Regions from separate parts of the Halopseudomonas sp. MFKK-1 genome, predicted to be linked through region 3. Evidence: predicted binding sites of a transcription regulator. Region 3 holds the regulator's gene; each other region holds the start of a gene.
The links. Region 3 encodes FliA, which starts transcription of late flagellar genes. Its sites were predicted from a motif close to CTAAAGTTTNNNNNNNNNNNGCCGNTAA; they were not measured.

Region 1 (5,377 bases), 410 kb from region 3:
GCCGCACCCAGCATGCGCAACGCCAGCACGGCAACGCTGCTGGCCGTGGCGCCGTCGGCGTCGAAGTCACCCACAATCAGGATCGACTGGCGCGAACGCAGCGCCTGCTCCAGCACCGCGACCGCCCGATCAATACCGAGCAGGCCGTTAAACGGCAACAGAGCCTGCAACCTCCGGTCCAGCTCTGCCTCGTTCAGCACGCCGCGGGCGGCATACAGGCGTGTAAGCAGCGGCGGCAGACTGCCCAGAGCGGGCAGCGCAGGCGGCAAGGGGCGAGTTTCTATCTGCATCGGCTCAACGCTCGCCCTGCAACCATTCGATCGGCAGCTCGTGCTGCAGATCGCCATCGCTGACGTACAGTACGCCATCGCTGATCATCACACCCCAGTCGATGCTGCGCGGCAAATCGGTAGACAGCGCCTGCAGAGGCTCCTCGGGCAGGGCCGCCACATTCAGGTTGGCCAGCGACGCGACAGCAGACAGCTGCTTGCTGATCCATACCCGAGTATTGCCATACACCAGCACCGATACCTTCTCGGCACGGCGCGAACACCAGGTCATGCGATCGGCATCGGGTTGACCAACCTCAATCCAGTGTTCGACCCGGTCATCCAGGGTTTTCAGCCACAGCGCCGGTTCATCAACATCCGACAGCCCGCGACCGAACGTCAGACGCTCGTGGTACCAGAGGGCGTAGGCCAACAGGCGAACCGCCAGCCGCTCTTCGGTCTCCGACGGGTGACGGGCAACGGTCATGCGCACGTTCTCGTACACACCCAGGTCGGTGTCGGTGATATTCAGCTGAACCTTGTAAGGGGTTGCCTGCAGGGCCATCGCAAATGTGTCCATCAGAAAAACGGGCACGCAGTGTAGCGTATTCACCCCGCCAATGCCGTGTGCAGCACAATATGGCAAAACGCCATAAAAACTGGCCAGCGATGCTGCCGAGGGTATACTTGATGCTCCCCTAAGCCACGACAGCCGATGATGCTCCTACTCCTTGTCACGCTTGCGATCATTGTCCTGCTGACCGGTGCGGCGCTCTGGCGCGAGCACCGGCGCGCAAGGACCTTTCGCCGGTTGCTGGACCTGTCCCCCAACGGTCTGCTGATCCTGGACCGCCGCCAGCGGGTACGCTGGCACAATCCTGCCGCCGCACGCCTGCTCGACCCCGCTGAGAAAACCGACCCGACCGGCCAACCGATAACCCGCTGGCTACCGATGCTCGATACGCTGCCGGCGCCGATGCAGCGCATGGAGACACTGCTGCGCAGAGGCGACCAGCAGACTCAGCAGGACTTGACCCGGCTGCCCGATATCGGTCGCCAGCGGATACTGCTGCTGCACCCGACGGCAGAGCAGCAAGCCGGCAGCGAGGCCATGGAGCGCTTCAAGCGCAGCCAGTACTTCGCCCGCATCGGCACCTGGGATTGGGATATCGGTACCGATCGACTGTACTGGTCGGAAGCCATCTACGGCATGTTTGGCTATCAACCGGGCGAAGTGACGCCTTCCTACAGCCTGTTCTGCGACAGCGTGCACCCGGAGGACCGCGAGCGGGTCAAGGCCGGCGAACAGCGCTGTATCGACACCGGCGAAAACCACGACGAGGAGTACCGGGTCATCTGGCCGGATGGCAGCGTGCACTGGGTTCGGGAAACCGGCAACGTGGTCAAGAACGAACACGGGCAGCCGGTCAAGATGATGGGTGTCGTACGCGATATCACCGAAGAAAAGCGCTCGGTTCGGGAACTGGAACAGCGCGCCCACCAGGACCCGCTGACCGGCCTGCCCAACCGGCTGATGCTGGAGCAGCGACTGTTTGAAGCCCTGACCAGGGCCAGAGCCCGGCAAACGCGTCTGGCTCTGGTGTTTATCGACCTGAACCAGTTCAAGGCAATCAACGACCAGCTCGGCCACGCCAGTGGCGACGAGGTGTTACTGACGGTTGCCCAGCGTCTGCGCAGCGCGGTGCGCAGCTCTGATATGGTCGCCAGACTGGGCGGGGACGAGTTTGTCGTCCTGCTTGAGGAGTTATCTCGCGGCAGCCGGGTAACTGACGAGGCCCACCAGATCAGCGAGAAACTGTTTGCCAGTCTCGCGCCGGTGATCACCCTGCAAGGGCGCGACTACCGTATTGGTGCCAGTCTGGGCGTTGCCCTGTTCCCCGATCATGCCGCCACCATGGACAAGCTGATCCATGCCGCCGACCTGGCCATGTACAGCGCCAAACGCAGCGGCAACAACCAGTACCGGCTGGGCGAGGACCTCAATACCCACGCCCACACCCTGACGCCCTGATACCAGATTCAGCGCCGAAGACGGCCAGCCAGCGTAATCACTCCCACCAGCAGGGCACCGGCGGCCACCCCGAAACCGGCATTGAGCAGGGTTGGCAGCAGCCCATCCAGCACGGTGCCGATGTAGGGCAGCTCCGCCGCCCGCTCGGCGCTGTCCTCGATCCAGTGATGCACTACCGACAGGCCGTGCGTCAGGATACCCCCGCCGACCATAAACATCGCAGCCGTCCCCACGACCGATAGCGTTTTCATCAGCCAGGGCGCCATATCGAGGACGCCCTGCCCGAGTCGCTGCAGCAGCGGGCTGTCCTTGCGGGTCAGCGCCAGCCCGCCGTCATCCAGTTTGACAATACCGGCAACCAGCCCGTAGACACCGATGGTCATTACCACCGCAATCCCCGCCAGTACAACCAACTGTCTGACGAAATCGGCGTCGGCTACCGTACCCAACGTGATGGCGATAATCTCGGCGGAGAGGATAAAGTCGGTGCGCACCGCGCCAGCAATCTTGGCTTTTTCCCGTTCAACCAGATCCACCTGCTCGTCCTGCAGCGCCTGCAGCGTCTGCCGGTGCTCGGCCTCGGTGTCATGCAGAAACCGGTGCGCCAGCTTTTCTGCGCCCTCGTAACAGAGAAATGCCCCGCCCAGCATCAATAGCGGCGTGATAGCCCAGGGGGCAATCGCGCTGATCAGCAGCGCCGCCGGCACCAGAATCAGCTTATTGCGAAACGAGCCCTTGGCTACGGCCCATACCACCGGCAGCTCCCGTTCGGCCCGCACACCGGCAACCTGCTGGGCGTTAAGCGCCAGATCGTCACCCAGCACGCCCGCGGTCTTCTTGGCGGCAACCTTGGTCATGACCGAGACGTCATCCAGCACTGTTGCAATATCATCCAGTAACACAAGCAGACTGCTAGCCAATTCATCCTCCTGATCAATTCGATGCACAGCGCCGAGCACAGGCCTGAGGCGCGTAAAAAAAAAACGGCCAGACGCCGGAGTATTGGTTCAAGTCCGACGCATGTCGGCCGATTCAGTTATACCCTGCAAGCACGCTCATCTATCCGCGCCACCAAGAGGTTGTCATGTTCGGAGCACGTCTCAAAGCAGAGCTTCAACGAAGTCAGCAACTGCTCGCAACCCAGTCGCACATCCTCAATGCAATCCGCAAGAACATCGCCTGGATCGAATTCACGCCAGAGGGCGAGATTCTCGATGCCAACACTGCGTTCCTGAACGTTGTCGGCTATCAGCTTGAGGAAGTGCGTGGCCGCAGGCACAGCCTGTTCTGCGCACCGGAACTGGTCAACAGTAACGAATATCGCCGCTTCTGGCAGCGTCTGGCCAGCGGCGAGAGTTTCAGTGACCGTTTTGATCGCATAGCCAAAGACGGCAAACAGGTTTGGCTGGAGGCGAGCTACATCCCGGTCATTGGCGCTAACGGCCGGGTATCGAAGGTAGTGAAACTGGCCTTTGATATCACCCGGGAAGTACAGGCCGAACAGCAACACCAGAGTCTGCTTAATGCCATCAATCGGTCAATGGCGGTGATTGAATTCACCCGGGACGGCGAGATCGTCACCGCCAATGACAACTTCCTGCGCACCATGGGGTACCGCCTGGACGAGATCAAGGGCAAGCACCACCGGATGTTCTGCAGCCCCGAAGTCGCCAGCAGCAGACAGTACGAGCAGGCCTGGCAGCACCTGAACCGGGGTGAGTTTCTCTCGGACATCTTCCAGCGCATAACCCGCAGCGGCCAGATCATCTGGTTGCGCGCCACCTACAACCCGCTCTACGACGCCAACGGCAGGCTCTACGGCTTCGTCAAGTTCGCCAGTGACATTACCGCCCAGATCGAGCGCCGCGATGCCGAGTCCGCCGCGGCCAAACTCGCCTTCGAGATCGCCGCTGAAACCGATGGCAGTGCGCGCGACGGCGCGGCAACCGTGCAGGAAGCGATCGATGTAGTGCGCTCTATCGCTGGCGATCTGGACAATGTGTCCGAACAAATCAATGCGCTGAACAGCCAGTCCGAGCGTATCAACAGCATCGTTCAGGTCATTCGCGGCATCGCCGACCAGACCAACCTGCTGGCCCTGAACGCCGCCATCGAGGCCGCCCGCGCAGGCGAGCAGGGGCGCGGTTTCGCCGTGGTCGCCGACGAAGTGCGCAACCTCGCCGCGCGCACCGCCCAGGCCACCCTGGAGATCAACGAGGTGGTGCAGCAGAACATGGAGCTGGCCCATCGCGCGGTCGACGGCATGGCCGGCAGCCGCAGCAAGTCGGAACAGGGCGTGGTGCTGGCCAACCGGGCCGGCGAGGTGATGCTGGAGATCCGCGACGAGGCGCAGCGGGTGGTCGATGCCATCGGCCAGTTTGCAGAGGCGATCAAGCACTGAGCAGCGTTCCGCGGCCGCCGCCTTTGCCCTACACTGGCGGCCCAGCCACCGCATCCGGAGCCCGCATGAACGCCGCCAAACCCCTCGCCGGCCTCAAGGTCATCGAACTCGGCACCCTGATCGCCGGCCCTTTCGCCGCTCGCATCTGCGCCGAGTTCGGCGCCGAGGTCATCAAGGTCGAGTCGCCCAATGGCGGCGATCCATTGCGCAAGTGGCGCAAGCTCTACGAGGGCACCTCACTGTGGTGGTTTGTGCAGGCCCGCAACAAGCAATCGCTGACCCTCAACCTGAAAGATCCCGACGCCATCGATGTGCTCAAACGGCTGCTCGGCGATGCCGACATCCTGATCGAGAACTTTCGCCCAGGCACGCTGGAAAAGCTCGGGCTGGGCTGGGATACCCTGCATGCACTCAACCCGGGGCTGGTGATGGTGCGGCTGTCCGGCTTTGGTCAGACCGGCCCGCAAAAGGACCAGCCCGGATTTGGCGCCGTTGGCGAATCCATGGGCGGGCTGCGCTATATCACCGGTTTCGAGGACCGTCCGCCGGTGCGTACCGGCATTTCCATCGGTGACTCCATCGCCGCGCTCTGGGGCGTGATTGGCGCGCTGATGGCGTTGCGGCACCGGGAGGTCAATCAGGGCAAGGGCCAGATTGTCGACGTCGCGCTCTACG
Region 2 (5,377 bases), 810 kb from region 3:
GACTTCCAGACGCCGTGCTCTGGCTTCAAAGGTTCTGATCCCTGCCAGCGTCTGCATGCTGTACTCGATTGACAGCGGTTGATCCGTATCCAGTGTCCGCGCGATAAACTCGAGAAAACGATCAGCCTGCTCCTTCGGCAATACGTCCTGCAAACGCCTGTTCAGCAACTTTGATTGCTCAGCAGCAAGCAGTTCGTGCTGCGGCGTGCTGACTTTAAGGTAGGTGCCCTGCTCGTCAAGCACCATAAACACATCCGGCACCGCGTCCGTCACTGCCTTCAGATAGGCCTCGCTCTGGCGCAGCGCATTGCGTGCCTGCCGCTGCTGCTCCACATCTTCCAACAGCAGACCAAGCAAAACAGCGGCCGGGATCAGCACAGCCAGTAGCGGTACCAGAGCATGTTCCAGAAACAGGGCATAATTGTCAGCCGGCAGCAGTGCGAGAATGAGCACCTCAAGCAGGTGCATTCCAGCGCTGAATATCAGCAACGAGAGCACGTTGAAGGGAATCCGATGGCGTCGATAGAGATGACGAAACAGCAGTCCCATCAATACGGGCATGGCCACGTTCAGTAACCCCGGCACCAGGCCGACACCGCCGAGCGACAGCCGGAACAAACCTGCCATCACACCGGCAATCCCCGCGACCAGCGGTCCACCGAAAAACGCGGCCATACTGAGCACCACTGTACGGCCATCGAAGATCAGCCCTTCAGCCAGCTCAAGCGGAATCATCATGCCAACAATGCACACAGCGCCAAAGAGTACTCCCGAGCACACCTTGCCAGGCAGCTCGTAGCCATCCAGGTAGCGCATGATCATTGCGTGAAGCCAGCAGAGCGCAATCAGCAGCGTCAGATTCTCGACCAGATCCAGAAACATCAAGTACCTCGAAAGCTGCTGACAATGGCGGCGGCAGGCGCGCGCAGTCTCGGATTAATATTGGGCGACAAGGCAAGCCTCCCGCAAAACCATAGGCGCAACTGGGACGCCCAGCCACCTAATAATGTCACATTGATGTCACTCAAAAACACGAACGCCAAATCGGGGCTGATGCCCCTTCCCCGGCGGATGCCGTTATTTTTCTAGAATGAGCTCCACGCGGCGGTTGGCTGCTCGACCAGTGGCGGTATCATTCCCCTGCAGTGGCTGCGTATCGGCATATCCCACGGCGACCAAGCGCTGACTGGCAATACCGTTGGCCTCAAGGTAACGCACCACACTGCCGGCACGTGCCCCTGACAACTCCCAGTTCGACGGATAGCGCAGGCTGCGAATCGGCAGGCTGTCCGTGTGCCCGGCAATGGTAATGCGGTGCTCACCCTGACGCAGCACAGGCAACAACTTGCGCAGCACCAGCAGACCATCAAGACTGAGCTCCGCCTCTGCCGGCGCAAAGATGATCTCGCTGCTGATGCGAAAACTCACACTCTGATCGTTGTAGATAACCTCGATGTCATCTCCCAGCGCTGAGGTATCCAGCCCGGAAAGCGGATCAGACGTCGGTGCCGGCGCAACCGGCTCCGTAATCGGCGGAGAAACGATCTGCACAGGAGCTGCTGTCTCGCTGAGCGTGTCGACCTGGACGCCGCCCGATGAGTTATCACGTACCGAGCCGGCAAACGTCAGCATGACCACCAGCATCACCAGCAGCAGCGTCAATACATCCAGATAAACAGTAAGCCAACCCTCCTCTTCAGGAGGCTCGAAGGCTTCATGAATAACCGGCTGTCGCCGTGCCCTGTGCGCAGCAACAGCACCTTCTCGCCGTGCCCGCTGCAGTTCAAGTTCGGTCAGATGCAGCTGCTTTTCAAGCAGGACGCTGCGTGCGCGATCATCGCCATCGCCCGGCAAATCAGTCATCTCGAGCCTCGCCGTGCAGGGCCGGCTTGCCCTTGCTGCCGTCATTGATCTCGTCCCGATAATGGGCCATGAACGACTTGAGCATTTCGCGCATCACCGCCGGGCTGCATTTTCGGTTCATCATCGAGATGCCCTGCATGATGGTATTCATCAGCGCGACACGATCCTCGGTGCGCCGCTCCAGCTTGACTGCAACCGGCTTGAACAGCAGGTTCGCCAGCAGCACCCCGTAAAAGGTCGTGATCAGGGCGACTGCCATCTGCTGACCAATACTGGTGACATCACCGTCGCCCAGCAGGAACATCAAATTGACCAGGCCGACCAGGGTCCCGACCATGCCAAAGGCCGGCGCGTAGCTGGCCATGACGCGGAACAGCTGCGCCTCGGCGTGCTCACGCGCACGCAAACGCGCTATGCGCCACTGTAGAAGATCCATCACATCCTCTTCCGGCGTCATATCCACCACCAGTTGAACCCCGGTCTTGAGAAACGGATTGGCAACCTGCTCAAGGGCACGCTCAACCGCCTTGAGGTCACCAGACATCCAGATACGATAGATTCTGATCAGCTCTTCGATGTCCTGCCGCGCATACAGCCGTTCATTGCGCATCACCGTTGCCAGCAGGCCGAAGATGCGCAGCACCTCGCGCATGGGGTAGCTGATAAAGGTCGCCGCCAGCGTGCCAAACAGCACAATCCCCAGTCCGGGCAGATTGAGAAACAGCCCCGGCGCCTCCGTTGAAAACACCAGAACAGTGGCAAGCAACAGCACACCGGCAATCATGCCGATCAGCGTGGACGGATTCATGCAGGCTCCATCAGAATGTAATTGGGTATCGCAGGATAGATAGGCCCGTTGCAGGACGCAGACAGACAGAAAATCCGACGCGATATCAGTTCTGAGAGAGTTTGCCCTAGCTGCAGGGATGGGTATAGCCCCATAAAAGAGGCCGCAGACAAGCCGGGCGCGAATACCCTCGGCAGTCACAGGATGTACTGCTATCGAAGGAAGACCGATGTATGGGGAAGTTGAAGCCTGACAGGTTTTGCAGAAGTGACTTATCAGCGCAAGGCGCGGCAACTGGCCAAGGCTACCGCGCTAATTACACCTGACTCATATACCAACCAGCAAGGGCTGCTCCCCGGATTACTCGGTGTACCACCCGACACACGCCAACAGATTACCGAGCCGGCGAATGGCAATGGTTTTGGATTCCACATGCTGGGTCACCGGATTGCGCCACTGGTAACTGAACTCGGCCTCGTCCTTCCCTGTCATCAGCGCCAGTACAGGATCACCGAGCGGGTTACCGGCATGATCGCGCAGGGTATCGAAGCGTGTCCCGATCAGTCCCGGGTTGTAACCGTGTGCAACGAAGCGACGCGTATCGCCATCGACCACGAAGGGGTAAAGGTCATCCTGATAAAAGGCACTGTCCAGATCGTTGATGCGCGCAATGGTGGCCTGTTGATTCGTGGTAAGTGCCTCGACGACCCTGTCCAGCATGACCAGCGCGCCCTGCTTGCCTGTGCGCGGCAGGTAATAGCCGACGGCAACGATGTAATCGTTTACCACTCGGTAGAAGGCCTTCTTACGCTCCTCCTTGCCTTGCTGCCAATTCAGCCAGCGATACTCGCTAACCTGAACACCATCAGCCTCCTCGACTGCCAGTACCTGCTGGAACGTCTCCTGCAGATGGTCATCCAGCAGGGATGCAATATTGCGCCCTATCAGCACACGGGATGGTCCTCCGCTGGCAACCATCACACCTGAGCGGTCAATAACGAAGACGTACAAGTCGCTTTCGGTGAAGTCGCCCTGCCTGCTGAAAACGGCAAAACTGCGCTCGCCTTCGGCTTTCAGGAACTCGGCTGCACGCTCGAGCAAGGCATTTGCCCGCTGTTCCTGTTCCCCTTCGGCGGCAATCAGCTGCGAGCAGAGCAGCATGGAAAGAAGAGCGAGACTGGCAGTGATGATGTTTTTCATAAGGACTCACAACACATAGGCGGATGAGAATAACCAGTCAAACTACCCTAGAAACTGTGAAGCGTCTGCGCGTCGTCCATTTGGACGACCTCAGCGCCGTTTGGCCAGAAACGCTGCGACTGCGCCGGCAAACGCCGGACGACTGGCACAGCTCACAAAGCTGTATTGCTCGGCATCCAGCTGAGTCGCCAGTTCGTGCTGCAATCCCAGATCGATCAGATCGATCGTCGCCCGCACTACCTGGGGGTCCAGCGACAAGATGCGCTTGAGCAACGCAGCCAGCTCGATATCAAGCTGCTCGGCGCTGACAACTCTCTGCACCAGGCCCCACTCACACGCCTGCTCAGCAGAGAGGCCGTGCCCCAGAAGCGCCATCTCAAGCGTTCTGCTGCGACCGATTCGTCGCACCAGCGACCACGACAGCCCCAGGTCCGGCGTTGTCGCGATATCGCTGTAGGCATAAACGAAGCGCGCCGCACTGGTAGCCAGCACCAGATCCGCCGCCGCTACCAGGCTCAAGCCCGCCCCGGCTGCAGCGCCCTGCACAACAGCCATAGTCAACCAGGGCGCAGAGTGCCACTGACGTATGCAGGCGTGCATGGGCTCAATGATTGCCATGGCAGCGCCAACCGGATCCGACTGCAGCGCCTGCAGATCACCACCGGCAACAAACGCCCGACCTTCCCCGCGCAGCAGCAGAACACGCACATCGTCACGGGAAAGCAGCAGCTCGGTGGCGTGAAAACATTCCTGCGCCATTTCAACGCTGAGTGCATTCATTGCCTGAGGGTTATTGAAGGTCAGGGTTGCGCAGCCGTCAGCAAGCTCAAGGCTGAGCTGGCGACCGGAAAGCAAGGTTGTCATCAGGTTCCTCCGGAAACGGCAACGGCTGGCACCTGGCCAGCCGTTGCGAACAGCACAGCTATTTTCAGCGGTTATCGACGACGATGAACTCGCGCAGTTCCTTGTGCATGGCAGGCACATCCGCCTCGTCCATGAAGAACTGCTGATACCATTCGCGCAGCTGATAAATAGGGCCGTCCCCTTCAGCAAGTACCGGCATGTCAACCCGGCGCTTGTGCGACCAGATATCCACGTCCTGATAGAAGGACTCGCGGTTCTGCTTGACGTAATCCAGTGCCAGCTGCTTGTTCTGCTCCTCAGTCCAGCCCGGAATCTTCTTGACCAGCACACCAAAGCGCAGCTCGAACTGATTCGGACCGACCGGCACGTGACAGTTCAGCAGGATGCTCTCTACCAGCAGGCCATCATACTCGGCGCGCATGCGGGTAAAGTGGGTAGCCGGGCCGTAGTAGGCAGAATCAGCAATCAGGTCACCGCCCAGACGCTCGGAGTCACCCATAAACAACTGGGTGCCAATATGCTCCTTGAACGTGTTGCGGAAGTACTTGGTCGGCGTGCCGTGGACCGGGCCAAAGTGCTGGGCATCAACGAGGTTGTCGACCAGCTCGCGCGGGTTGGTATCGATCATCATCAGATCCAGATGCCAGTCGTGATCCCACTCGT
Region 3 (5,377 bases):
GCGGCTTCACGCTCGTCCGGCAATTCGATACCGTGGTCTACCGAGTTGCGCACCAGGTGCACCAGCGGATCGGCCAGCGCCTCAACCAGATTCTTGTCCAGATCGGTCTCTTCACCAATCAGCTCAAGATTGATTTCCTTCTTGAGGTTGCGCGCCAAATCGCGAACAACCCGGGGGAACCGGCCGAAGACCTTCTTGATCGGCTGCATGCGCGTTTTCATGACCGACATCTGCAGGTCGGCCGTGACCACATCCAGGTTGCCAACGGCCTTGCCCAGCTCTTCATCACCGCTGGCCAGACCCAGACGCACCAGGCGGTTACGCACCAGCACCAGCTCACCGACCATGTTCATGATTTCATCCAGCCGGGCGGTATCGACGCGCACTGTGGTGTCAGCCGCTGGCGCCTCGGCGGGCGCAGCCGACTTGGCCGGTGCGGGTGCGGGTGCTGCGGCCTTGGCCGCCGGCTTCGCTGCAGCCTTGGGCGCAGCGGGCGTTACCGGCTTGCTGGCAGCAGGTTGTGCAGCGGGCTTGGCAGCCTCGGACTGGTCGGCCTTGGCGTCAGCAATACCGGGGGCAGCACCCTTGCCGTGGAGCTGATCAAGCAGCGCTTCGAATTCGTCGTCAGTGATATGGTCATCGGAACTGTCGGCAGCCGACGTCTCCGGTGCAGCAGCAGGTGCTTCCTTGACACCCGGGGCAGCACCCTTGCCGTGCAACTGGTCAAGCAGCGCCTCAAATTCATCGTCGGTAATGTCGTCACCGTCAGACGCCGGCCTGGACGATTCAGCGGCTGCCGGCTTGCCTGTCGCAGCTGCCGGCGCCTTGCCCGGGCCATGCAGTTCATCCAGCAGGGCCTCAAATTCATCATCGGAGATCTCATCGGCGCCAGCGGTGGACGCTGTCTGGGCAGCAGCAACAGAGGCTGCGGCAGCCGCACTGCCATCACCATGCAGGGCGTCAAGCAACTGCTCGAATTCATCGTCGGTGATGTCACCCTCGGCAGCGGCAGGTGCCGCAGCGTCAGCCGGACCAGCCTCGGGCTCCGGCTCAGGCTCAGGTGCTTCTGCAGCAGGCGGCTCGCTTGTTGCCTCATCCGCCGACGCGGGCTGAGCCAGGGCGGCCAACGCATCCAGCAGAGCAGGCGCAGCAGGAGTCGGCTCCTCGCTCTCTCGCACCTGGGCAAACATGCCATTGACCGTGTCCAGCGCCTGAAGAACGACGTCCATCAACTCGGGCGTGACGGTACGTTCGCCCTTGCGCAGAATATCGAATACGTTCTCGGCGATATGGCAGCAGGCAACAAGGGCGTCCAGCTGGAGAAAGCCGGCCCCGCCCTTTACGGTGTGAAAGCCGCGGAAGATAGCGTTAAGCAGATCCATGTCGTCGGGCCGGTTTTCCAGCTCGACCAACTGTTCGGACAACTGCTCGAGAATCTCGCCGGCCTCGACCAGAAAGTCCTGGAGAATCTCTTCATCCGCATCGAAACTCATGCACCCACTCCCCTCGGGCGTGTTATCGGAAGGCCACGCAATGCCGCCTTGAATTTCCATCTCGGCGCTGCGCAGTCACTCAACGTTGCTGCCAGGCAGCGACCTTGAGCAGTCAGACCGGCCGCGCGCTCAGCGTGCGGCAGTTACAGCTGACATCAGAATCCCAGGCTGGAAAGGAGGTCATCAACCTCATCCTGACCGGAAACAACGTCTTCCCTTTTATCGGCATGAATTTGCGGACCTTCACCCCTGGAGGAGGATTTTTTTCCGTCCTCGGGAGATTCACCATGATTGATGCCGGTAATGCGGTCGACCTGTCCCGCCATTCGGACCAGGTTGACCAGGCTCTCTTCGACATCATGCACAAGCGTAGTCACACGCTTGATCACCTGGCCGGTCAGATCCTGATAGTCCTGAGCGAGCAGAATATCGTTCAGATTGGTGGACAGATCCTTGCTGGTCGATTCGGTCTGCTCAAGGAACTCGCCTACCCGGCGGTAGAGGTCGCGAAACTCGTCCGCCGCCATCTCCCGGCGCTGCAGCCGCTGCCAGTCTGCCTTGAGGGCGTTCGCCTGCTGCCCCAGATCAGCGACCTTGGGGACGCTGGCCTCGACCAGATCCATGGTCCGGTTGGCCGCCTTGTCGGTCAGCTGAACCACATAGTCCAGCCGGTCAGAGGCATCGGATATCTTGGAAGTATCGTTGTCACCACCCAGCGCGTGGGTCGTGTCGATCTGAAAATTGACGATGGCATTGTGCAACGCGCGGGTGAGCTGCCCTACTTCGTGATAAAGACCACGGTCGCGTGCCTGATTGATGGCATGAATGACCAGCAACGCTTCACCGAAGTTGCCGCTCTCAAGGTGACCAACCAGCTGGTGCGCATTGTCCTTCAGCGAATGCTCGAATTCCTGAGCGGTCGCCTGGCCGGGATCCTTACTCAAAGCCATAACCTGTACCCCGGTTGATTATTATTTAGCCTGAACTCGCTCAAAGATTTTTTCGATCTTTTCTTTCAAGGCCTGAGCCGTAAACGGCTTGACCACATAGCCATTGACGCCCGCCTGCGCGGCTTCAATGATCTGATCTCGCTTGGCCTCGGCCGTTACCATCAGCACCGGCAGGTGCTTGAGCCGCTCGTCGGCCCGCACAGCGCGTAACAGGTCAATGCCGCTCATACCGGGCATGTTCCAGTCAGTCACCAGGAAATCGAAACTGCCGCTCTGCAGCATCGGCAACGCGGTGTTGCCGTCATCGGCTTCGGCTGTGTTGGTAAACCCAAGGTCGCGCAACAGGTTCTTGATGATGCGCCTCATCGTCGAAAAATCATCAACGATGAGAATTTTCATATTCTTGTCCAAGTCGACCTCCGTACAAACCAGGGAATGTGCAGGCCTGCACCCCAAAAACCCATCGCAAATAACCAATCAAGCCGTAAAAGAAGCTCTGATCAATCAGCTGGAAGCCAGCAGGCTGATCGGATGCACCCTCGAAAACGCCACCTGGACGTCCGGCCCGAAGCCACTACCTGTCGAGCAATCCGAGCATTGTCCGGATGTTGACGACAAAATCAATCATTTCGCCAGCTCATCAGCTTCGAGCGCAACCTAGCAGCACATTGACTGTGCAACTGACTGACCCTGGATTCACTGACACCCAGCACGGCGCCGATCTCCTTGAGGTTAAGCTCCTCATCGTAATAAAGCGACAGCAGCAGTCGCTCGCGCTCGGGCAACGTGTCGATTGCCTCGATCAAAGCCGCTCTGAAACGCTCATCCTGCAGCCCGGACGCCGGTTCCTCGCCGCCCTGCACATCTGCCGGCGCACCCGACTCAAGCAGATCATCAAAGCTGAACAACTTGCTGCCGGCGGTATCGCTGAGAATCGTATAGTACTCTTCCAGGCTCATCTCCAGCTCGGCGGCAACTTCGTGATCCTTGGCGTCACGCCCGAGCCGCGCCTCGACCGCGCGCATCGCATCACTGACCATCCGCGTATTGCGGTGTACCGAGCGTGGCGCCCAGTCGCCCTTGCGCACCTCGTCCAGCATCGCACCGCGAATGCGGATGCCGGCATAGGTTTCGAAACTGGCGCCCTTGCCGAAGTCGAATTTGCGGGAGGCTTCCAGCAGCCCGATCATACCGGCTTGCATTAGATCCTCCACCTGCACACTGGACGGCAGCCGCCCCAGCAGGTGGTAGGCAATTCGCTTTACCAGCGGCGCATACTGCTCGACGAGTCGATCCTGCTCACCGCGAGAACTCTGTGCTCGTGTATACATGCTCAATCCGCCAGCCTGTGCTGTCATAGGCCAGACCCTGTCGGTTGCACCAGACGTTCGACGAAGAACTCCAGGTGTCCTCGCGGGTTGGCCGGCAGCGGCCAGGCATCAACTTTCTGTGCAATGGCGCGAATTGCCAGCGAGGCCTTGCTGCGCGGAAAAGCTTCAAACACCGCGCGCTGCTTTTGCACTGACTTGCGCACCGCCTCATCAAACGGAACGGCTCCGACATACTGAAGTGCAACGTCAAGAAATCGATCCGTCACCTTGGCGAGCTTAGCAAACACCATGCGGCCCTCCTGCGGCGTGCCGACCATATTCGCCAGCACGCGGAATCGGGTCATCCCGTAATCACGGTTGAGCAGCTTGATCAGGGCGTAGGCATCGGTAATCGAGGTTGGCTCGTCACATACCACGACGAGCACCTCCTGCGCCGCCCGCACGAAGCTGACTACCGAATCACCAATGCCGGCCGCCGTATCGACGATCAGCACGTCGATATTGTCACCGATCTCGCTGAACGCCTGAATCAGGCCGGCATGCTGCTGGTGGTTGAGGCTCACCATGTTGGCGGCCCCCGAGGCGGCCGGCACAATACGAACGCCGCCGGGGCCGGTGACCAGAACGTCGCGCAGATCGCACTTGCCCTCCAGCACGTCGGCCAGCGTTGCCTTTGGCTTGAGCCCCAGCAGCACGTCAACGTTGGCGAGACCAAGGTCAGCGTCGAGCAGCACAACGCGCCGTCCCATCTCCGCCAGAGCAAGGCTGAGATTCACCGACACGTTGGTCTTGCCGATGCCACCCTTGCCCCCGGTGACCGCGATTACCTGAACCGGATGTTTGCTGCCCATCTGCGCTGATTACCTTAATCCTGTGAAATTGCTTAACTGGCCCGCTGGCTGTTCATCATACCGGCAAATACGTCGGCCATGGTCTGATCTGCCGGCGCATCATTACCTGCCATACTAACTGCACGACTCACCAGCTGATGCCCGACGGCGCGGCTGATATCGTCGGGAATGCGCTGGCCATCTGCCAGATAGGCTACCGGCAAACCCTGCTCCATCGCCAGCCCCAGCGATTCACCGAGCGTTGCGGCCTCGTCCACTTTCGTCAGAATGCAGCCCGACAGACCGCACGCCTTGTAAGTATGGTAGGCCGCTTTCATCACCCGGTGCTGGCTGGTCGCCGGCAGCACCAGCAGATTGCGTACCCGACGCCCCTGACTGGCCAGGGTGTCGAGCTGGCCGCGCAGGTAGGGATCGTTGGCCTGCAGGCCGGCAGTATCAATCAGAACCAGGCGCTTGCCGGCGAAATCGGCCAGCACGTCATTGAGATCCTGCTGCTCGTCCACCACCTTGACCGGCACATTGAGAATACGGCCCAGGGTGCGCAACTGTTCGTGTGCGCCGATACGATAGGTGTCCATGGTGACCAGAGCAACGTGCTGACTGCCGTGCTTGAGCACGTAACGCGCAGCGAGCTTGCCCAGGGTAGTCGTTTTGCCGGCACCGGTGGGGCCGACCAGCGCGATCACGCCGCTGGCATCGAGCGGCTCTTCGCGCAGCACCGGCACACGATGCGCCAGATAGGCCAGCAGCAT
Region 4 (5,377 bases), 170 kb from region 3:
GGCATAGCGCAGGGCGGCCAGGGTGTCAGCGGTTTCGCCGGACTGGGAAATCGTGATCAGCAGGGTATTGGCCGGAACCACGACGCTGCGATAACGGTATTCGCTGGCGACTTCGACCTGGCAGGGAATGCCGGCCTGTTCTTCGATCCAGTAGCGGGCGACCAGACCGGCGTGGTAGCTGGTGCCACAGGCAACGATATGGATGTTGGCGATATCGGCCAGGCGGGTTTCCGCCTCGGGGCCGAGGATCGCGGTCAGCACGTGATCGTCGCCCAGTGTGCCGGCCAGGGTGTCGCTGATGGCCTGCGGCTGCTCAAAGATTTCCTTGAGCATGAAGTGACGGTATTCACCCTTGTCCAGGCTGTGCGCTGCATGTTCGTAGCGGACTGCCGGTCGATCGGCTGAGTTGCCGGCGCGGTCCCATATCTCGCAGTGGGTCAGCGTGATGCGGGCGTAGTCGCCTTCTTCCAGATAGCGGAAACGGTCGGTGACCTGCAACAGTGCCAGCGGGTCGGAGGCAAGATAATGTTCGCCGCTGCCTTCACCGATCACCAGCGGGCTGCCCATGCGTGAGCAGTAGAGGGTACCGGGTTCGGAGTCATGAATGACGGCGAGCGCGTAGGCGCCGTGAATCTCGCTCAGGGTGCTGCGGAACGCGCTGAGCATGTCACCGGTTTCGGCAAAATGGTGCGCCAGCAGGTGAGCGACGACCTCGGTATCGGTTTCGGACGTAAAGCTGTAGCCCAGATCCTGCAGCTGTTTGCGCAGCGGAGCGTGGTTCTCGATGATGCCGTTGTGGACGATGGCCAGTCCGTTGGACAGGTGAGGGTGTGCGTTGTGTTCTGCCGGTTTGCCGTGAGTAGCCCAACGGGTGTGGGCGATACCGAGGTGGCCGCTTACCGGCTTGGCCTGCAGTGCGTTTTCCAGCTCGACAACCTTGCCAACGGCACGTATGCGCTGAATGGTGCCGGCACTGTCTACAACTGCGACGCCAGCCGAGTCGTAGCCGCGGTACTCAAGACGCCGCAGACCCTCAAGCAGGATGGGAGTGATGTCACGCTGGGCGGTGGCACCGACGATTCCGCACATGGATATATCCTTGTTTCACAGGCAAAGGCAGGCAGTTTAGCACCGTCGCCAGACGGGTGGGTAACGTCGGAGTGACGGCAGCATAAGGTTGTTGAAAAGCTGGGGTATGGGGGGCAGTGAGGTCGGCCGGCCGAGCTTGACTCGGCCGGCGCTGGGCAAGATAGCAGGTCAGCGTCGGTTGAAACGTTCGACCAGATTAACCTGGCGCTGCGCGGTATTGGCCAGTTCGCCACTGAGCTCGGCGCTGCGGCTGGCCTGCTTCTCGGTGCTGTCTGCCAAAGTAGCGATATTGGTTACGTTACGGTTGATCTCTTCGGCAACGCTGCTCTGTTCCTCGGCAGCGCTAGCGATTTGACCGGCCATCTCATTGATGCGCTCGATAGCCTGGCGAATCCCCTCCAGTGCTTCATCGGCTTCAGCGACCTGAGCGACACCGCGCTCGGCCTGCTCGTTGCCGGCCTGCATGGTGTCGACGGTGCTCTGGGCGGCCTGCTGCAGGTTGGCAATCAGGCTGTGGATCTGCTCGGTCGATTCGGCGGTACGGCTGGCCAGGGCTCGAACCTCGTCGGCGACCACGGCGAAACCGCGACCCTGCTCACCAGCGCGGGCCGCTTCGATGGCGGCGTTCAGGGCCAGCAGATTGGTTTGCTCGGCGATGCCCTTGATGACGTCCACCACGGTGCCGATCTCGCGAGCATCGGATGCCAATTTATTGGTAACCGTGCTGGCCGAGTCAACTGCGCCAGAGAGGTTCTCGATGGCGATTCGTGCATTGCTGGCGAGCCGCTTGCCCTGCACGGCCAGATCGGCCGCATCGCGGGTCGCTTCAGCTGTACTTTGTACGTTGCCGGAGACCTGCAGAGTCGCGGCTGCCATCTGGTTGATAGCGGTTGCGACCTGGTCGGTTTCGGCGCGCTGCTGGGCCAGACCTTCGCTGCTGCGACGGGCAATCTCGCTGGCTTCCTGCGCCTGTTCCTTGAGGCGTGCCGCGCTGTCACCAACCCGGGTAAGACAGGTTTGCAGTCGGGCCTGCTGGCTGTGAATCGCCATCTCCAACTGGCCCATGGTGCCGCGAAACGGGGTATACATTTGCGCCAGCAGGGGATCGCTGATGCTGTTGCCGGCCATTTTGACGATGCGCTGCAGGCGGTGTTCCAGTGCCGATTTCATCGCATAGCCTGCCGGCAGGCCGGCAAGGGCGGCGACGGCTACGCCCGGCCAGCCGAACAGGGTGCCGGCGGCACCGCTGGCTGCCATGGCCAGGACCGCTGGCAGGACCTGAAGGGCCATACCCGCAAAGTCGCCCTGAACTGCATTGCCGCCCCGAGCCAGGCGCTGGTAAAGCGCAGTGGCTCGTTCGATCTGACCAGCAGTGGGTTTGACCCTCACCGATTCATAGCCGGTAATCTGGCCGTTTTCCCAGATCGGTGTGACGAAGGCATTGACCCAGTAATGGTCGCCGTTCTTGCAGCGATTCTTGACGATGCCCATCCACGCCTTGCCGGCTTTCAGGTCGGCCCACATATGAGCGAAGACCGCTGGCGGAACGTCAGGATGGCGCACGAGGTTGTGAGATGTGCCGACCAGCTCCTCGCGGGTAAAACCACTGATCTCGACGAAAACATCGTTGCAATAGGTGATGACGCCCTTGAGATTGGTGGTCGAGATCAGACGCTGGTCCGCCGCAAAGCTTCGTTCACGCTGGGTTACGGGTTGATTGTTACGCATCGGCGAATGTCCTTGAGTGTCTGTCCGGGAGCAGTAGCGGACTGACTGTTGTCTAAGCTGGTATATCGGCAGTGAGTGCGATGGCTGTAGGGCGGCATTTCAAATGTTGTGCGGCGTTTTGTCTGCTAGCTTTGGAAGATCACGTGCCATCGTCGCGGGCCTCTGCCAGAGGCCTCGCCGAACCGTGCCGCAGAGTATAGCAATCCATGCCGGCAGCGTGCCGGTGCAAGGAGGTTTATCGCATGACCCAAGCCAATAGCCTGAGTACGCTCGATACGCTGGATGTATCCGGCGAGCACTACCAGTACCACTCGCTGAAGCGCGCGGCCGCCAGCTTGAGCGGCATAGAGCAACTGCCCAAGTCGCTCAAGGTGCTGCTGGAGAATCTGCTGCGTAATGAGGATGGCGAGACGGTCACGCTGGATGATATTCGCGCCGTAAGTCAGTGGCTGGAGCAGCGTCGATCCGACCGTGAAATTCAGTACCGTCCGGCGCGGGTGTTGATGCAGGACTTTACCGGGGTGCCGGCGGTCGTGGATTTGGCCGCCATGCGTGATGCGGTTGCGCGGGCTGGTGGCGATCCGGAGCAGATCAATCCGCTGTCGCCGGTCGATCTGGTCATCGACCACTCGGTGATGGTTGATCGCTTTGCCAGCGACTCGGCCTTTCATGACAACGTCGAAATCGAGATGCAGCGTAACGGTGAGCGTTACGCATTCCTGCGCTGGGGGCAAAAGGCCTTTCAGAACTTTCGCGTGGTGCCGCCGGGCACCGGCATTTGTCACCAGGTTAATCTGGAGTACCTGGCCCAGACCGTTTGGGCCGCCGAGGTGGACGGTGAGCAGTGGGCCTGGCCTGATACCCTGGTCGGCACTGACTCGCACACCACCATGATCAACGGGCTGGGCGTACTGGGCTGGGGCGTCGGCGGTATCGAGGCCGAGGCGGCCATGCTCGGGCAGCCGGTTTCGATGCTGATCCCGGAAGTGATCGGTTTCAAACTGACCGGCCGTCTGCGCGAGGGCATCACCGCCACCGATCTGGTGCTGACCGTTACCCAGATGCTGCGCAGCAAGGGCGTGGTCGGCAAGTTTGTTGAATTCTACGGCGATGGTCTGGCCGACCTGCCGCTGGCGGATCGCGCGACCATTGCCAACATGGCGCCGGAGTACGGTGCGACCTGCGGTTTCTTCCCGGTGGATGAGGAAACTCTGCGGTATCTGCGCCTCAGCGGCCGTCCTGATGCGGTGGTGCAGCGGGTCGAGGCGTATTGCAAGGCGCAGGGACTGTGGCGCGAGGAGGGCGACGAGCCGGCGTTTACCGACAGCCTGCACCTGGACATGAGTACCGTGGAGGCCAGCCTGGCCGGTCCGCGTCGACCGCAGGATCGGGTGGCCCTGTCGGAGGTACCCGAAGCCTTCGATGCACTGCTGGCGCTGCAGCTCGCACCGGCGGATACCGAGCAGGCGCGGCTGGAAAGTGAAGGCGGTGCCGGTACCGCCGTCGGCGGCCCGAATGCCCATGCCACGGTGCAGCTGGATGGCAAGGAGTACGCGCTGGACCACGGCGCCGTGGTCATCGCCGCGATTACCTCCTGTACCAATACCTCCAATCCGAGTGTGATGATGGCTGCCGGTCTTCTGGCGAAGAAGGCTCTGGAGCGGGGGCTGCAGCGCAAGCCTTGGGTCAAGTCGTCACTTGCGCCGGGCTCCAAGGTGGTGACCGACTATCTGAATAAGGCCGGTCTGACCGAGAGCCTCGATGCGCTCGGATTCAATCTGGTGGGCTATGGCTGCACCACCTGTATCGGCAACTCCGGGCCGCTGCCCGACGAGGTGGCCCGGGTTGTCAGCGAACACGATCTGGCCGTGTCGGCGGTGCTGTCCGGCAACCGTAACTTCGAAGGGCGGGTGCATCCGCAGGTCAAGGCCAACTGGCTGGCGTCGCCGCCGCTGGTGGTGGCCTACGCGCTGGCCGGCAACACCCGAATCAACCTGCGCGAAGAGCCGCTTGGTCTGGATCAGGACAACCGCCCGGTATTTCTCAAGGACATCTGGCCGACCAACGTCGAGATCGCCGAGGCCGTGGCGCTGGTCGAGGACGAGATGTTCCGCACCCGCTATGCCGACGTGTTTACCGGAGATGATCACTGGCGCTCGATCAGCGTCAGCGAGGGCAAGACCTATGCCTGGGATGATGCCTCAACCTACGTGAAAAACCCGCCGTACTTTGATGCCATCGACCAGCCACTGGAATCCCTGCAGCCGGTTACCGGGGCGCGGGTGCTGGCGGTATTCGGCGATTCGATTACCACGGACCACATTTCGCCCGCCGGCAATATCAAGGCAAGCTCGCCGGCAGGTGAATATCTGCAGTCGCTGGGCGTCGAACCGGCCGACTTCAACTCTTACGGTTCGCGACGTGGTAACCACGAAGTGATGATGCGCGGCACCTTCGCCAACATCCGTATCCGCAATCGGATGCTCGGTGGCGAGGAGGGCGGTGAGACCATTCATGTGCCTTCCGGTGAGCGGATGTCGATATATGATGCAGCCATGCG

Region 1: O5O48_RS09245 (methyl-accepting chemotaxis protein) is a predicted target of FliA. The motif match lies at 3,308-3,335, and genes of this name have one in related genera.
Region 2: O5O48_RS14830 (motility protein A) is a predicted target of FliA. The motif match lies at 2,923-2,950, and genes of this name have one in related genera.
Region 4: O5O48_RS11870 (methyl-accepting chemotaxis protein) is a predicted target of FliA. The motif match lies at 2,880-2,907, and genes of this name have one in related genera.

What each region holds. Positions count from the first base shown of each region.
Region 1 covers NZ_CP114836.1:1,970,863-1,976,239, reverse strand. Annotated here, with positions in the region: gene recJ (single-stranded-DNA-specific exonuclease RecJ) at 1-290, opposite strand, end outside; gene O5O48_RS09260 (YaeQ family protein) at 295-834, opposite strand; gene O5O48_RS09255 (diguanylate cyclase domain-containing protein) at 985-2,301, shown strand; gene O5O48_RS09250 (DUF808 domain-containing protein) at 2,310-3,221, opposite strand; gene O5O48_RS09245 (methyl-accepting chemotaxis protein) at 3,386-4,702, shown strand; gene O5O48_RS09240 (CaiB/BaiF CoA transferase family protein) at 4,768-5,377, shown strand, end outside.
Region 2 covers NZ_CP114836.1:3,195,766-3,201,142, forward strand. Annotated here, with positions in the region: gene O5O48_RS14820 (EAL domain-containing protein) at 1-882, opposite strand, end outside; gene O5O48_RS14825 (OmpA/MotB family protein) at 1,078-1,863, opposite strand; gene O5O48_RS14830 (motility protein A) at 1,856-2,671, opposite strand; gene O5O48_RS14835 (cache domain-containing protein) at 3,011-3,850, opposite strand; gene O5O48_RS14840 (enoyl-CoA hydratase/isomerase family protein) at 3,941-4,714, opposite strand; gene O5O48_RS14845 (Rieske 2Fe-2S domain-containing protein) at 4,779-5,377, opposite strand, start outside.
Region 3 covers NZ_CP114836.1:2,382,796-2,388,172, reverse strand. Annotated here, with positions in the region: gene O5O48_RS11200 (chemotaxis protein CheA) at 1-1,493, opposite strand, end outside; gene O5O48_RS11195 (protein phosphatase CheZ) at 1,649-2,443, opposite strand; gene O5O48_RS11190 (chemotaxis response regulator CheY) at 2,465-2,842, opposite strand; gene O5O48_RS11185 (RNA polymerase sigma factor FliA) at 3,064-3,801, opposite strand; gene fleN (flagellar synthesis regulator FleN) at 3,798-4,625, opposite strand; gene flhF (flagellar biosynthesis protein FlhF) at 4,658-5,377, opposite strand, start outside.
Region 4 covers NZ_CP114836.1:2,554,015-2,559,391, forward strand. Annotated here, with positions in the region: gene glmS (glutamine--fructose-6-phosphate transaminase (isomerizing)) at 1-1,089, opposite strand, end outside; gene O5O48_RS11870 (methyl-accepting chemotaxis protein) at 1,258-2,817, opposite strand; gene acnA (aconitate hydratase AcnA) at 3,060-5,377, shown strand, end outside.